2 regions of the Nocardioides sp. DN36 genome follow, and region 2 is predicted to be linked to the other one. Evidence: predicted binding sites of a transcription regulator. Region 2 holds the regulator's gene; the other holds the start of a gene.
What was found. Region 2 encodes HrcA, which represses chaperone genes, less so after heat shock. Its sites were predicted from a motif close to TTGGCACTCGNNNNNNNCGAGTGCCAA; they were not measured.
Positions count from the first base shown of each region.

Region 1: a site for HrcA is predicted at 1,749-1,775, ahead of groES (co-chaperone GroES). Genes of this name have one in related genera too.

Region 1 covers NZ_AP043823.1:1,666-9,585, reverse strand. Annotated here, with positions in the region: gene groL (chaperonin GroEL) at 1-1,215, opposite strand, end outside; gene groES (co-chaperone GroES) at 1,292-1,585, opposite strand; gene ACZ43H_RS01020 (class I SAM-dependent methyltransferase) at 1,814-2,974, shown strand; gene ACZ43H_RS01015 (cobalamin B12-binding domain-containing protein) at 2,982-3,998, opposite strand; gene ACZ43H_RS01010 (MBL fold metallo-hydrolase) at 4,038-4,649, opposite strand; gene ACZ43H_RS01005 (S-(hydroxymethyl)mycothiol dehydrogenase) at 4,673-5,761, opposite strand; gene ACZ43H_RS01000 (SigE family RNA polymerase sigma factor) at 5,839-6,360, shown strand; gene ACZ43H_RS00995 (hypothetical protein) at 6,357-7,550, shown strand; gene ACZ43H_RS00990 (SigE family RNA polymerase sigma factor) at 7,621-7,920, shown strand, end outside.
Region 2 covers NZ_AP043823.1:727,877-735,796, forward strand. Annotated here, with positions in the region: gene ACZ43H_RS04390 (dioxygenase family protein) at 30-941, shown strand; gene hemW (radical SAM family heme chaperone HemW) at 963-2,204, shown strand; gene ACZ43H_RS04400 (DUF4870 domain-containing protein) at 2,209-2,742, opposite strand; gene ACZ43H_RS04405 (DUF3097 domain-containing protein) at 2,864-3,712, opposite strand; gene ACZ43H_RS04410 (hypothetical protein) at 3,774-3,959, opposite strand; gene ACZ43H_RS04415 (MBL fold metallo-hydrolase) at 3,994-4,863, opposite strand; gene hrcA (heat-inducible transcriptional repressor HrcA) at 4,937-5,950, shown strand; gene dnaJ (molecular chaperone DnaJ) at 6,000-7,169, shown strand; gene ACZ43H_RS04430 (16S rRNA (uracil(1498)-N(3))-methyltransferase) at 7,169-7,909, shown strand.

The DNA of each region.
Region 1 (7,920 bases), 730 kb from region 2:
GATCGCGGCGCGCGTCGCGGAGACGGCGTCCTCGATGCGGTGCTTCTTCTCCTTGAGCTCCACCTCGGTGGCGGCGCCGACCTTGATCACGCACACGCCGCCGGCCAGCTTCGCGAGGCGCTCCTGGAGCTTCTCGCGGTCCCAGTCGGAGTCGGTGGACTCGATCTCGGCCTTGATCTGGTTGACGCGCCCCTCGACCTCGGCGGCGTCACCGGCGCCGTCGACGATCGTGGTGTTGTCCTTGGTGATGACGACGCGGCGCGCCTGGCCGAGGACCTCGAGGCCGACCTGGTCGAGCTTGAGCCCGACCTCGGGCGCCACGACCTGACCGCCGGTCAGGGTCGCGATGTCCTGCATCATCGCCTTGCGGCGGTCACCGAACGCCGGGCTCTTCACCGCGACGGCGTTGAAGGTGCCACGGATCTTGTTCACGACCAGGGTGGAGAGGGCCTCGCCCTCGACGTCCTCGGCCAGGATGAACAGCGGCTTGCCGGCCTGGATGACCTTCTCCAGCAGCGGCAGCAGGTCGGCGATCGCCGAGATCTTGCCCTGGTGCAGGAGGATGTAGGGGTCGTCGAGGACGGCCTCCATGCGCTCCGGGTCGCTGACGAAGTACGCCGAGATGTAGCCCTTGTCGAACTGCATGCCCTCGGTGAACTCCAGCTCGGTGCCCATGGTGTTGGACTCCTCGACCGTGATCACGCCGTCCTTGCCGACCTTGTCGAAGGCCTCGGCGAGCAGCTCGCCGATGTGGGAGTCGCGGCTGGAGATCGTGGCGACCGACGCCATGTCCTCCTTGGACTCCACCTCGCGGGCGGCCTCGCGCAGCGCGTCGCCGACGGCCTCGGCCGCGGCGTCCATGCCCCGCTTGAGCCCCATCGGGTTGGCGCCGGCGGCCACCGCGCGCAGGCCCTCGTGGACCATTGCCTGGGCGAGCACGGTCGCGGTGGTGGTGCCGTCACCGGCGACGTCGTTGGTCTTGGTGGCGACTTCCTTGGTCAGCTGCGCACCGAGGTTCTCGAACGGGTCGTCCAGCTCGATCTCGCGCGCGACGGTCACGCCGTCGTTGGTGATGGTGGGGGCGCCCCACTTCTTGTCGAGGACGACGTAGCGGCCCTTGGGACCCAGCGTCACCTTGACGGCGTTGGCGAGCGCGTCGACGCCACGCTCGAGCGCCCGGCGGGCGCCCTCGTCGAACTCAAGAATCTTCGGCATTGCTCTCCTCAAAGAGATCGGGTCGTGTGCCTGAGAGCGCGCCGAGGCGCGTCGTCAGGCACACGACCCAGGGAAATCAGGAAACGACAGCGAGCACGTCGCGGGCGGAGAGGATCAGGAACTCCGACCCGCCGTACTTGACCTCGGTGCCGCCGTACTTGCTGTAGATGACCTTGTCGCCGACGGCCACGTCCAGGGGGACGCGGTTGCCGTTGTCGTCGATGCGTCCCGGACCGGTCGCCACGACCTCGCCCTCCTGGGGCTTCTCCTTGGCGGTGTCGGGGATGACCAGGCCGGACGCCGTGGTCTGCTCGGCCTCGAGCGGCTTGACGACGATGCGGTCCTCGAGGGGCTTGATGTTGACCGACACGATGTCGACCTCCACTTTCTCCACTTGTCTGACGTAGGGCTGGAGCACTCCGGGTGACGGGAGTCCTCCGGACGTTGGGGCTTGCTGGGAGGTACGCCGTCGCGGGGGTCGCACTTCGCTCGCAAGCGCTGGCACCCTCATGGTGAGAGTGCCAGTCCAGACGTTAGCACTCGCCCTGAATGAGTGCCAGCAAAGGTCCGGACCGGCCGCTCTGGGAGGATCGTCGCCATGGAGCTCGAGGACTTCCGCTGGCTGCTCACCGACGACGGCCAGCGGCTGCTGGCCGCGGCCGACGAGGTGGCCGACGACGACCCGCTGCGGGCCCACAGCACGCTGCGGCGCACGGCGGACCCGGCGCACGTCGCCGCCGCGCTCACGCAGGCGACCCTCCGCCGCCGGGCCGTCGCGAAGTTCGGCGACCTCGCACCGCGGATGTACTTCACCCCCGACGGCCTCGAGCAGGCCACCCGCCTGCCCGTCGCGCGGCACCGGGCCGCGCGGGTGGAGGCGTCCTCGGCCGGGACCGTCGTCGACCTCGGCTGCGGCATCGGTGGGGACCTCGTCGCCTTCGCCTCCCGGGGCCTGGTCTGTGCCGGTGTGGACCTCGACCCGGTCCGGGTGGCCGTGGCCGCGGCGAACCTGGCCGCCCTCGACCTCGACGGGGCCGTCCAGGTCGCCGACGCGACGCAGGTCGACACCACGCCCTTCGACGTCGCCTTCGCCGATCCGGCGCGTCGCTCGGGACGGGGTCGCACGTTCGACGTCGACGACTGGACGCCCCCGTGGCCCTTCGTCGAGCAGCTGCTGCGCCGCGACTCCTGCGTGAAGGTCGCCCCCGGCATCCCCCACGAGCTCCTGCCCGAGGGCGTCGAGGCCGAGTGGGTCAGCGACCACGGCGAGGTCAAGGAGGCGGCGCTGTGGTCCGGGCGCCTCGCCACCACGGCCCGGAGGGCAACGGTCATCGGGGACGGTGGGCTGGCCACCCTGACCGACGAGGACGACCCGGGCGCCGGGGTGATGCCGGTCGGGCGGTATCTCTACGAGCCGGACGGCGCCGTCATCCGGGCCGGCCTGGTGACCGCGGTCGGGGCGCTCGTGCGCGGCGGGCTGGTCGACGAGCACATCGCCTACGTGACCTCGGACGCGGAGACGCGCACGCCCTTCGCCCGCGGCTACGAGGTGCTCGAGGAGCTGCCCTACCGCGAGAAGGCCCTCCGTGCCGCGCTGCGGGAGCGCGGTGTCGGCACGCTGACGATCAAGAAGCGCGGGGTGAACGTGGTCCCCGACGAGCTGCGCAAGCGCCTGGCGCTCCGGGGTGACGAGACCGCCACGATCGTGCTCACCCGGGTCGCCGGCCACGGGACGGCGCTGCTGGTCCGCCCCCTCTGAGGAGCGGTCACACCGACGGCTCGGAGACCCCACCCTCGCTGGGGGCGGCCGACCCGGCGAGGAACACGCGGGCCAGGGGGTGGCCGCGCAGCGGCCCCGCGAGGAGGTGCCACACCTCCTCCACCAGACCGGGGTCGGCCTCACGCCGGGTGAGGACCCGGCCGAACCAGTCGCGCACCTCGATCATGATCGTCTCGTCGCCGGTCACCAGCGCCGCGGCGAGGCAGCCGAGCACGTGGTCCACGTGGCCCTCGAGCTCCGTCCACCACCGGGGCCGGTCGCCCTCGACGGCGTACCGACGTTCGACCGCGCGCACGACGGCCGGGGTGATCTGGGGACGGTGCGCCAGGATCCACGCCGCCTCGACGTCGGCCGGACCCTCGGGCGGCCGGGGTGCGGAGGGCAGCCGCTCCGGCAGCTCCTCCAGCAGCCGGAGCGCGTCGTCCACGCCGTGGGTGTAGGCCGTGGCGCCCAGCGAGGTGGCCCGCCGCTCGTCGCTGCCGAACGCCCGGCCGCCGACCAGCACCGGGATCCCGATCGCGCGGATGCTGCCGAACAGGCTCTTCTGGGGTGCCAGCGAGGACGTGAGCGAGGCACTGAACAGCACCGCCCGGGGCTTGAGCACCAGGACCTGCCGCAGCAGGTCGTGCGGCTCGGGGTCGCCGCCGACGTAGCTGACCCGGTAGCCGGCCATGCCCAGCGCCTCGGCGATGACGAGGGCCGGGAGCGCGTGCCGCTCGCCCTCGATGCAGGAGACCAGCACGAGCGGCCGGTCCGGCTCGGGCTCCGGGACGAAGGACCCGAGCCAGTGCACGAGCCCCTCGTTGATGGCCGTGGCGGCGTGCTCCTCGGTGACGCTCCACGCCCCGTCGAGCCAGAGCTCGCCGACGCGCTCCTGCGCCGGGACGACGAGCTCGTCGATGATCTCGAGCGGCGACCTCCCGGACTCGTGCAGCCGCTTCACCACCGCGAGGGCGGCGTGGCGGTCACCCGCCTCCAGCGCCTGCCAGTACTCCTCGTTCACCGATCTCCGTCCGTCGTCGCGCGCCGTCCCGGGCGTGGCTCAGCCCAGCGCCTCCTGCTCGGCGCCGATCGTGGTGTCGTCGCCGTGCCCGGTGTGCACGACCGTGTCGGCCGGCAGCTCGAACAGACGGTCCCGGATGGACCGCTTGATCTGCTCCTCGTCGCTGAAGGACCGGCCGGTCGCTCCGGGGCCACCCTGGAAGAGGGTGTCGCCGGTGAAGACGCAGCCGAGGTCCGCGGCGAGGAAGCACACCGCCCCCGGGGCGTGCCCCGGGGTGTGGATGGCACGCAACGTCGTACCCCCGACGGTGATCTCGAAACCGTCGGCGAGGTCGACGTCCCAGAGGTGCTCCCCGGTCTCCGCGTCGCCGTGCGTCAGCTCCCACAGCGGCCGGTCGTCCGGGTGCAGCATGATCGGTGCGACCGTGCGCTCGCGCAGGGCCGGCGCGACCCGGCAGTGGTCGTCGTGGGCGTGGGTCAGCAGGATCGCCCTGACGGTGCGGTCCCCCACCACGGCCATGATGTCGTCGACCGAGTGCGGTGCGTCGATGACGACGCACTCGGTGTCGTCACCCACGACCCAGATGTTGTTGTCGACGTCGAAGGTCTCGCCGTCGAGGCTGAAGGTGCCGCTGGAGACGGCGTGGTCCACGCGTGCACTTCCCGGGGAGGCGGTCACTTCAGGATCACCACGGACCGGAGCACGTTGCCGCCGTGCATCTTCTCGAAGGCCGCCTCGACGTCGTCGATGCCGATCTCCTCGGTGACGAACGCGTCGAGGTCGAGCCGCCCCTGCTGGTAGAGGTCGACGAGCATCGGGAAGTCCCGCGACGGCAGGCAGTCGCCGTACCAGCTCGACTTCAGCGAGCCGCCCCGGCCGAAGACGTCGATCAGCGGGATCTCGGGGATCTTCATGTCCGGGGTGGGAACGCCCACCAGCACGACGGTGCCGGCGAGGTCGCGCGCGTAGAACGCCTGCTGCCAGGTCTCCGGACGCCCGACCGCGTCGATCACGACGTCCGCGCCGTTGCCGCCGGTGAGCTCCTGGATCGCGGCGACCGGGTCGGTCTCCTTGCTGTTCACGGTGTGGGTGGCACCGAGTCTCGTGGCCGCCTCGAGCTTCTTCGCGTCGATGTCGACCGCGATGATCGTGGACGCGCCGGCCAGCGCGGAGCCCGCGACCGCTGCCACGCCGACGCCGCCGCAGCCGATGACGGCGACGGACTTGCCGCGGCCCACGTTCCCGGTGTTGATGGCCGCACCGATCCCGGCCATCACACCGCAGCCGAGCAGGCCCACGGCGGCCGGGCGCGCGGAGGGGTCGACCTTGGTGCACTGGCCGGCCGCGACCAGCGTCTTCTCGGCGAACGCCCCGATCCCGAGCGCCGGGGTCAGCTCGGTGCCGTCCTCGAGCGTCATCTTCTGCGTCGCGTTGTGGGTGGCGAAGCAGTACCACGGCTCGCCGCGGTCGCAGGCGCGGCAGTCGCCGCACACCGCGCGCCAGTTCAAGACGACGAAGTCCCCCGGCGCCACGCCGGTCACGTCGTCACCGACGGCCTCGACCACGCCCGCGGCCTCGTGGCCCAGCAGGAACGGGAAGTCGTCGTTGATGCCACCCTCGCGGTAGTGGAGGTCGGTGTGGCACACCCCGCACGCCTGCACCTTCACCAGCGCCTCCCCCGGCCCCGGGTCCGGCACGTTGATCGTGGTCACCTCGACCGGCTGCCCCTTGCCGCGCGCGACGACGGCCTTGACCTGATGCATGCGTGCTCCCTCTCGTCGGTGGGTTCCCATGCAACCGTATGGACCTGGGTCAACGTGTAGCGGGCATGGAGGTCGGGGTGAGGACCAGCGCGGCTCGGACGGGCTTCGAGGAGTGGTGCGCGGCGCGCGAGCCCGCGCTCCAGCGCCTCGCCCTGCTCCTGACGGGCGACCCGCACGGCGCCCAGGACCTGGTGCAGACCACGCTCGCCAAGCTCTACCTCGCCTGGGACCGGCTCGACGACCGGGAGCACCTCGACGGCTACGCCCGCAGGACGCTGGTCAACGAGCACCGCTCGGCCTGGCGCCGTCCGTGGCGCCGGCGCGAGGTGACGACCGACCGGGTGCCCGAGACCACCGGGCCCGGCCCGTCGTACGACGGCGCGCACGACGCCGTCTGGGCGTTCGTCGCGACCCTGCCGCCACGGCAGCGCGCCGTGATCGTGCTGCGCTACTACGAGGACCTCACGGAGTCCGAGACCGCCGCGGTGCTGGGCGTCTCGGTCGGGACCGTGAAGTCGCAGGCCAGCCGCGCGATCGCCGCCCTCCGAGCCGTCGTCCACGACCACCCCGAGCTCCCGGACCTGCAGGAGGAGCGATGACCGACCCCGAGCGCCTGCTCAGCGACGCACTGCACGCGCGCGCCGACCACACGGCGTACGAGCCCACGCCGATGGCCGACGTGGTCGGCACCGCGCGCTCGTTGCGCCGGCGGCAGCGGCGCAACGCCGGTCTCGCCGCGGCCGCGTGCGTGGTGGCCCTGACCGTGCCGGCCGGCCTGCTGCTCTCGCACGAGGGCGGGACCGGGCCCGGTCCGTCCCACCACCCCTCGTCGGCAACCCCGACCCCCGCGCCGGGCCCTGCCCGGACCCCGCTCGAGGACCTGCCCCGGGGCGCCGGGCCCCACGTGGCGTACGCCGATGACGACACCTACGTCGAGTCCGACGGATCCCGGGTCCCGGTGCGGGCCGGGACGGGCATCAGCGCGATCACGCCCTACCACGGCGGGTTCCTGGTCGCCGACGACCGCGTCTTCGAGGGCACCGTCGGCCTGCACCTGCTCGACGGCACGGGGGCCGAGGTGGACGGATGGTGCTCGGGCGGCTCACCGGTCGTCAGCGGCGACCTCCTGCAGACGGCATGGGTCAGCTTCGAGTGCGACAGCAGCGCCGGCATCACCGCGGCGACCATCCACCGGGGCATCAGCTCCGGCATGGGTGAGGGCGAGGCGACCCAGACCATCGACCCCGCGGTCGACCCGGGTGCGGACCCGAACATCCTGCTCGTCGGACTGGTCGGTCAGGACGTCGTCTACGAGGACATGTCTGGAGACGGCGCCTGGATCACCGACCTCCAGCACCCGCCCCGCCGGATCCCCGGCCTGGTGCGGGCCTCCGCGGTCGACGCCACCACCGGCCTGGTGGGAGGAGCGCTGCCCGGCAGGGTGGGCGCGGTCGTCGACTCGTCGACGGGAGAGAGCACGATGCAGGTCCCCGACCGGCTGCCGGTCGCGTTCAGCCCGGACGGGCGGTACGTCGCGACGCTGGGGATGACGAGGGCCGCCCGCGGACTCTCGATCGTCGACATGGCGACCGGCGAGCAGGTCACCACGGCCTTCGACGACCTGGCCGGAGACGTGCGCCAGGTCGCGTGGGAGGACGACACGCACGTGCTCGCCTCGGTGTGGCGGGGTGACCGGGCCGCGCTGGTGCGCGCTGACCTGACGGGGCGTCTCGAGCTCGCCACCGCGGTGCTGCGCGGGCACGACCTCGTGCTCGCCGCCCGTCCCTGAAGGCGTCGGGCCACGTTTGCAACCATGTCGACGCCGTTCGCGTCTCGATGACGTACGAACGGAGGAGACAATGCAGCTCACAGCCCAACCGGGCGCGGGATCGGGGGTCGGCGTGCCGGGACGCGGGGCCGAGCGGGACGCCGAGTTCACGGCGTACCTCGCCGCACGGCAGCCTGCGCTGCTGCGAACGGCGTACCTGCTGACCGGCGACCGGCACCAGGCCGAGGACGTCCTGCAGACCTCCCTGGCCAAGCTCTACCTGGCCTGGGACAAGGTCCGCGACCGCGACTCGGTGGATGCCTACATCCGCCGGATCATGGTCAACGAGAACAACTCGCTCTGGCGGCGGGGCTGGAAGCGTCGCGAGCAC
Region 2 (7,920 bases):
CACACAGGTCGGCCGCGTGAGGTGTCGCCATGACTTCTCACCACACCCACCACGGGGACGAGCTCGAGGACCACGACCTCGGGCTCTCCCACGACCTGCCCCAGATCGTCGAGAGGCAGCGGCGGCAGCGGCTGGGCCGCCGCGGGATGCTCGGCCTCTTCGGGGGCCTGGGCGCCACGGCGGTCCTCACCGGCTGCTCCCTCGGCGACGACACGGACACCTCGCTCTCGTCGTCGACCGACGGAGGCGGCCGGGGAGCGCCGGGGGACGGCGGGCCCGGCGGCGCGGCCGGATCCACGGTCGCGGCCGCCGACGGCGAGATCCCCGAGGAGACCTCCGGGCCGTACCCCGGCGACGGCTCCAACGGTCCGAACGTGCTGGCCGAGAGCGGCATCGTGCGCAGCGACATCACTTCGAGCTTCGGCGAGGCGAGCGGGGTCGCGGAGGGCGTGCCGGTGACGGTGCGGCTGCGGGTGCAGGACCTCAGCGGCGACGAGGCGACCGCCTTCGCCGGCGCCGCGGTCTACCTCTGGCACTGCGACCGTGACGGCAACTACTCGATGTACTCCGCAGCCGTCGCCGACGAGAACTACCTGCGGGGCGTGCAGGAGGCCGACGAGGACGGCCGGGTGGAGTTCACCAGCATCTTCCCGGCCTGCTACGACGGCCGCTGGCCGCACATGCACTTCGAGGTCTACCGGTCCCTCGACGACGCCACGTCGTACACCAACAAGCTGCGCACCTCCCAGCTCGCGCTGCCGCAGGACGTCTGCGAGGACGTCTACGGCACCGCGGAGGGGTACGACGCCTCCGTGGCGAACCTGGCGAACGTCAGCCTGTCCTCGGACATGGTCTTCGCCGACGGCTACTCGTTGCAGCTCGCGAAGGTGACCGGCTCGGCCGACGCGGGCTACACCATCTCGCTCAACGTGCCCGTGTGACCGGATGGGAGGATGGAGCCCGTGCCTCCCTCCGCCCTCCCTGCCGGTGACCCGGTCCCCGACGACGGGTCGCTGCCGGACTCGGCGCTGGCCGGCCTGGGCGAGCGCCCGTTCGCCCTCTACGTGCACGTGCCGTTCTGCACGGTGCGGTGCGGCTACTGCGACTTCAACACCTACACCGCCGAGGAGCTGGGTCGTGCCGGCGCCGCGCGTGGCGCATCGAGGACGACGTACGCCGAGGCCGCGGTCGCCGAGGTGCGCCGGGCGCGCCACGTGCTCGGAGACCGCGACCTGCCCGTGTCCACGGTCTTCTTCGGCGGTGGCACCCCGACCCTGCTGGCGCCCGCCGACCTGACCTCGGTGGTCGCCGCGGTCCGCGACGAGTTCGGGCTGGTCGCCGGCGCGGAGGTCACCACCGAGTCCAACCCGGACAGCGTGACCCCGGAGGCCCTCGAGCAGCTCCGGGCGGGTGGCATCAACCGGCTGTCCTTCGGCATGCAGTCAGCGGTCGACCACGTGCTGCGCACCCTGGACCGGACCCACGACCCGCGACGGGTCCCGGCCGTGGTCGCCTGGGCGCGACAGGCCGGCTTCGAGCAGGTGAGCCTGGACCTGATCTACGGCACACCGGGCGAGTCCCTCGCGGACTGGGAGACCTCGCTCGACACCGCGCTGGCGTGCGAGCCCGACCACGTGTCGGCGTACTCCCTGATCGTCGAGGACGGCACGGCGCTGGCCCGCCGGGTCCGCCGCGGCGAGCTCCCGATGCCCGACGAGGACGACCTCGCCGACAAGTACCTCGTCGCCGACCAGCGGCTCGAGGCCGCCGGCCTGGGGTGGTACGAGGTGTCCAACTGGGCGCGCGGCATGCCCGACGACGACAGCAGCGCGTGTCGGCACAACCGGCTCTACTGGACCGGCGCCGACTGGTGGGGCGTCGGCCCGGGAGCGCACTCACACGTGGGCGGCGTGCGCTGGTGGAACGTCAAGCACCCGGCGGTGTACGCCGAGCGGCTGGCCGCCGGCCGCAGCCCCGCGCACGCGCGCGAGGTCCTCGACGAGGAGAGCCGCCGCGTCGAGCGGGTCCTCCTCGAGCTGCGCCTGCGCGAGGGACTGGACATCGACGTCCTGGACGGGCCCGGACGCGCCGCAGTCCCCGACCTCGAGGCCCGGGGACTGCTGGTGACGCAGGGGGAGCGGCTGGTGCTCACGCGCACCGGCCGGCTGCTCGCCGACGGGGTCGTGCGCGACCTGTTGCCCTGACCGGTCAGCTCACCATCCGGATAGTGAGCGGGTAGCGGTACTCCTCGCCGCGGGACGCCCGGACCGAGCCGATGATCGTGAAGACCAGCCACAGGATGCCGACGATCGGCAGCAGGATCAGGCCGACCAGCACGAACACCAGGACGAACGACACGATCCCGTAGATCAGCATCGAGAGCTGGAAGTTGAGCGACTCGACGGCCTGGCGTCGCACGTAGGCCGACTCGTTGCCCTTGGTGAGCATGACGATGAGCGGTCCGAGGAACGCCAGCGCGATCACCGAGGCGACCAGGGCGCTCCAGTGCGCGGCGCACCCCCACGTGATCTCGTCGGGCGAGTGAGCACCCGGCTGCTGGGGCGGGCCGCCGTACGGCGGTTGCTGCGGCGGACCGCCGTACGCCGGCTGCTGCTGGCCGTAGGTGGGTGGCTGGCCGTACGCCGGCTGCTGCTGGCCGTAGGTGGGCGGTTGACCGTAGGGCTGCGTGCCCGGAGCCGGATCCTGCTCGGGGTTCGGCGGCGGGCTGGTCGGATCACTCATCACGGGCTCCCTGGCGGTCGCGGATGGGTCGGCGGTGACGGAGTCGATCGCTCCTCGTCCACCGTAGCCCCGCCGCGCTCCCGCCCGGGCCAGCGACACCGGAGCAGACGACACAGGGAAGTCAGGCGGTCACGAAGTCGATCAGCTCCTCGACCCGGCCCAGCAGCGCCGGGTCGAGGTCGTTGTAGTCGCGCACCCCGCCGAGGATGTGCTTCCAGGCCCGGGCGATGTCGGTCTGGTTGCGGTGCGGCCAGCCCAGCTGCTGGCAGGTGCCGGTCTTCCAGTCGATGTTGCGGGGGACGTCGGGCCAGCGCTCGAAGCCGAGGCGCTGCGGCTTGACGGCCTGCCAGATGTCGATGAACGGGTGCCCGACGATCAGCACGTCCTTGCCGATGGGCGACTTCGCGATGTTCTGCGCGATCCGGCTCTCCTTGGACCCCCGGACCAGGTGGTCCACGAGGACGCCGACGCGGCGCTGGGGTCCGGGCTTGAAGTCGCGCAGGTGGTCGGCGAGGTCGTCGACGCCGCCGAGGAACTCCACGACCACGCCCTCGATGCGCAGGTCGTCACCCCACACCTTCTCGACGAGCTCGGCGTCGTGCCGGCCCTCGACGAAGATCCGGCTGGCCCGGGCGACGCGCGCCTTCGCGCCGTGGACGGCGACCGACCCCGACGCCGTGCGCGTCGCCTTCGCGGGCGCCGCGGCGCGCACCGGAGCGGTCAGGATGACCGGCTTCCCCTCGAGCAGGAAGCCGGCGCCGAGCGGGAAGGTGCGCCGCTTGTTGCGCCGGTCCTCGAGCGTCACCGTGTGCAGGTCGCGGTCGACCGCGACGATCTCGCCCACCCAGTCCGTGGTCACCTCCTCCACCACGGCCCCGATCTCGGCAGGGGCCTCGACGGCCCGGCCGCGCTTGGGGGCGCGCCAGTCGGTGGAGAGGACGTCTGATCCGTAGCGGTCGCGGGAGGTCACCGGACAACGCTAGGTGGCGGTCCCGGTCGTGGCCCGGAGGGCGCGCCGGGTCGGCCGCGGCTCAGTCCTCGAGCTGCTCGTCGTCCCACTCCTCGGCGCCCTTGCCGCCCTCCATGTCGAGGTCACCGGGGTCCACCTCGTCGTCCAGGGGCTGGGCGAGCGGGTTGTCCTCGGTCGGCTGCAGGTCCTCGGGCAGCTCGTCGTCGCTGATGCCCTGCTCGAAGGTCTCGTCGCTGCTGTTGGTCATGCCGGCACCGTACCCACCGGGACCGGCGTCACGCTCAGATCAGCGGGAGCCGCTTCTGGCTGCGGGGGAGGTGCTCGTACCCGCGCTGCACGGCGGTGCCGAGGAGCTCCCGAGGCCACGGCCACTCGCCGGCATCGAGGGCCTGGTCGACCGGGACGCCGCGGCTGGCCAGGTCGCGGATCGTCTCGGCGATGATGCCGAGCTCGTTGCGCTGGTCCTCGACGAAGGAGCGCCCCACGGGAGCGCCGTGGCCGGGGACGACGACCGTGTTCGGGGTGAGCAGGCCCAGAACGATGTCGAGGGTGAGCGGCCAGTCCATCGGCCAGGCGTCGGTGTTGATCGAGGGGTGGGCCGACTCCTCGACCAGGTCGCCGGCGAGCACCACGTCCGCGTCGGGCACGCGCAGCACCAGGTCGCCGCTGGTGTGCCCGCGGCCCGGGTGGACGAGCTCGACCGCGCGGTCGCCCAGGTCGATCACCTTCGCGCTGGAGAAGGTCTGGTCGGGGAGCACGATCTCGGTGCCGACGACGTCCTCGCGGTGCGGGTCCTCACCGGGGGACTCGGCAACCCGCTGCTGCAGCTCCGGCCCCCACTTCTCCAGCTCGTCCCGCGCGTTCTCGTGCGCGTGCACCGGCACCGGCCCGTACGCCGTGCGGAAGGTGGCGTTGCCGAAGGAGTGGTCGAAGTGCCAGTGGGTGTTGACGATGCCGCAGACCTCGCCGGCGCCGAGGCGTCGTACGTCGTCGACCACCTCGGTGGCCGCGGCCGCCGAGCCGTGCGTGTCGACCACGAGGAGCCCGCGCTCGCCGCCCACCAGGGTGACGTTCACGTCGAACCACGCGTAGCGCGCGACCCAGACCCGGTCGGCGACCTCCCTGAACCCGGCTCCCGTGAATCCCGTCATGCCCGGAAGACTAGTAGTCTTGGCACTCAGGACTTCCGAGTGCCAAGACGGGCGTGAGTCGAGAGGAGGCGGGATGCAGGAGGAGCGCAGGCTCGCCGTGCTCCGCGCGATCGTGGAGGACTACGTGTCCACCGAGGAACCGGTCGGCTCCAAGGCGCTCGTCGAGCGCCACGGCCTGGGCGTCTCCCCGGCCACGGTCCGCAACGACATGGCGGCGCTGGAGGAGGAGGGGTTCATCACCCAGCCCCACACCAGCGCCGGACGGGTGCCGACCGACAAGGGCTACCGACTGTTCGTGGACCGGCTCACCACCGTCAAGCCGATGAGCACCGCCGAGCGGCGCGCGATCGCGACCTTCCTCGACGGCGCCGTCGACCTCGACGACGTGGTCGGCCGCTCCGTGCGGCTGCTCTCGCAGTTGACGCGTCAGGTCGCGGTCGTGCAGTACCCCACGCTCTCCCGCTCCACCGTGCGTCACGTGGAGCTGGTCGCGCTCACGCCGACCCGCATCCTGGCCGTGCTGATCCTGAGCACCGGCCGCGTCGAGCAGCGCGTGGTCGAGCTGCCGGCCGCCCTCGCCGACGACGAGCTCGCCGACCTGAGGCAGCTGGTCAACCGGGCGGCCACGGGCGAGGTCATCGCCGACGCCGTGTCCGCGCTGCGCAAGGCAGTGCCACCCGTCGACGGCGCCGCCACCGCGGCCGTCGTCGAGACACTGGCCGAGGCGATGTCCGACCACCGCTCCGACGAGCGGGTCGCGGTCGGGGGCGCGGCCAACCTCGCGAGGTACGGCGACAGCTTCGACTCGGCGGTCCGCCCGCTGCTGGAGGCGCTGGAGGAGCACGTCGTCCTCCTCAAGCTGCTCGGCGAGGCCAGCACCGGCGGTACGGTCACCGTGCGCATCGGTCACGAGGGCCCCTACCAGGAGCTGGCCTCCACGAGCGTGGTCGCGACCGGCTACGGCCCGCGGGACGAGGCGCTGGCCACGCTCGGCATCGTCGGCCCGACCCGCATGGACTACCCCGGCACGATGGCTGCCGTGCGCGCCGTCGCCCGCTACGTCTCCCGCTTCCTCGACGAGGGCTGACCAGCTCTCACCGCACGTCAGATCCACCCCCGATCCAGAAGGAACCGACTTGAGTCAGGACCTGTACGACCTCCTCGGTGTCGCCCGCGACGCGGACGCCGACACCATCAAGAAGGCCTACCGGCGTCTGGCCCGGCAGCTGCACCCCGACGTCAACCCCGACCCCGAGACGCAGGAGCGCTTCAAGGAGGTCTCCCGCGCCTACGAGGTCCTCTCCGACCCGCAGAAGCGGGCGGCGTACGACCGCGGCGGTGACCCGTTCGGCGGCGGCGCGGCAGGCTTCGGGCAGGGCGCCGGCTTCTCGTTCACCGACATCATGGACGCGTTCTTCGGAGGCGCGGGAGGGGCGGCGGCCGGTCGCGGCCCGCGTCCCCGCACCCGACGCGGCCAGGATGCCCTGATCCGGCTCGACGTCGAGCTGGCCGAGGCGGCGTTCGGCGTCACCCGCGAGCTGACCGTGGACACCGCCGTGCTGTGCGGCACCTGCCAGGGCGAGGGCACCGCGCCCGGCACCCACCCGGTGCCGTGCGAGACCTGCCACGGAGCGGGCGAGGTCGCCCACGTGCAGCGCTCGTTCCTCGGCGAGATCCGCACCCTGCGGCCCTGCGCGGCCTGCCGCGGCTTCGGCTCGATCATCCCGGAGCCCTGCCGCGAGTGCTCCGGCGACGGTCGCGTCCGCTCGCGCCGCACCATCACCGTGAAGATCCCCGCGGGCGTCGACAACGGCACCCGCGTGCAGCTCACCGAGCAGGGCGAGGTCGGCCCCGGCGGCGGCTCGCCCGGCGACCTGTACGTCGAGATCCAGATCGCGCGCCATCAGACCTTCACCCGGCACGGCAACGACCTGCACTGCACCGTGACCGTGCCGATGACCGCGGCCGCGCTCGGCACCACGCTCACCCTGCCGACCCTCGAGGCCGACGTGGAGCAGGGCGCCGACTCCGGCGTGGAGACGACCTTCGACCTCGAGATCAAGCCCGGCACCCAGTCCGGCACCGAGCAGGTGCTGCGGGGACGCGGCGTGCCCGGCCTGCGCGGCGGACGCGGCGACCTGGTCGTCACGGTCGTCGTGGACACGCCGACCCGTCTCGACCCGCGCCAGGAGGAGCTGCTGCGCGAGCTGGCAGCCATCCGCGGTGAGGAGCAGCCGACCGGTCAGGTGCGTCCGGGCTCGAAGTCGGTCTTCGGCCGCATCCGCGACGCGTTCAACCAGCACTGATGTCGCTGCCGGTGCACCTGGTGCCGTCCCTGGCCGGCGTCGGGGTGGGCTCCTCGGTCGAGGTGTCCGGTGACGAGGCCCACCACGCGGTCGCCGTACGCCGGCTGCGGGTGGGGGAGTCGGTGGTGCTCACCGACGGGACCGGCCGCTCGGCCACCGGTGCCGTGGCGTCCACCGGCAAGCGCGTGTTCACGCTGGACGTCGCGGAGGTCGCGGACGTCCCGCGCCCCGAGCCGGAGCTCGTGGTCGTCCAGGCGCTGCCCAAGGGCGACCGGGGCGAGCTCGCCGTCGAGATGCTGACCGAGGTCGGCGCCACGCGGATCGTGCCGTGGGCGGCGTCGCGCAGCGTCGCGGTCTGGAAGGGCGAGCGGGCCACGAAGTCGCTGGCCCGCTGGCGCTCCACCGCGCGCGAGGCGGCCAAGCAGGCCCGCCGTTCGTGGTTCCCCGAGGTCGACGAGCTGGCCGCCACCGCCGAGGTCGAGGCGCTGCTGGCCGATGCCGCCCTGGGTGTGGTCCTGCACGAGGAGGCGTCCGTGCCGATGGCGTCGCTGCCGGTGCCTGCCGAGGGACCGATCGTGGTCGTGGTCGGCCCCGAGGGTGGGCTCAGCGAGGACGAGGTCGCGGCGTTCGTCGCCGCCGGCGCCACCTCGGTCCGCCTCGGCAGCGAGGTCCTGCGCACCTCCACCGCCGGCGTCGCCGCGGCCGCAGCGCTGCTCTCCCGGACGACCCGCTGGTCCTGACGCGGCTGCCC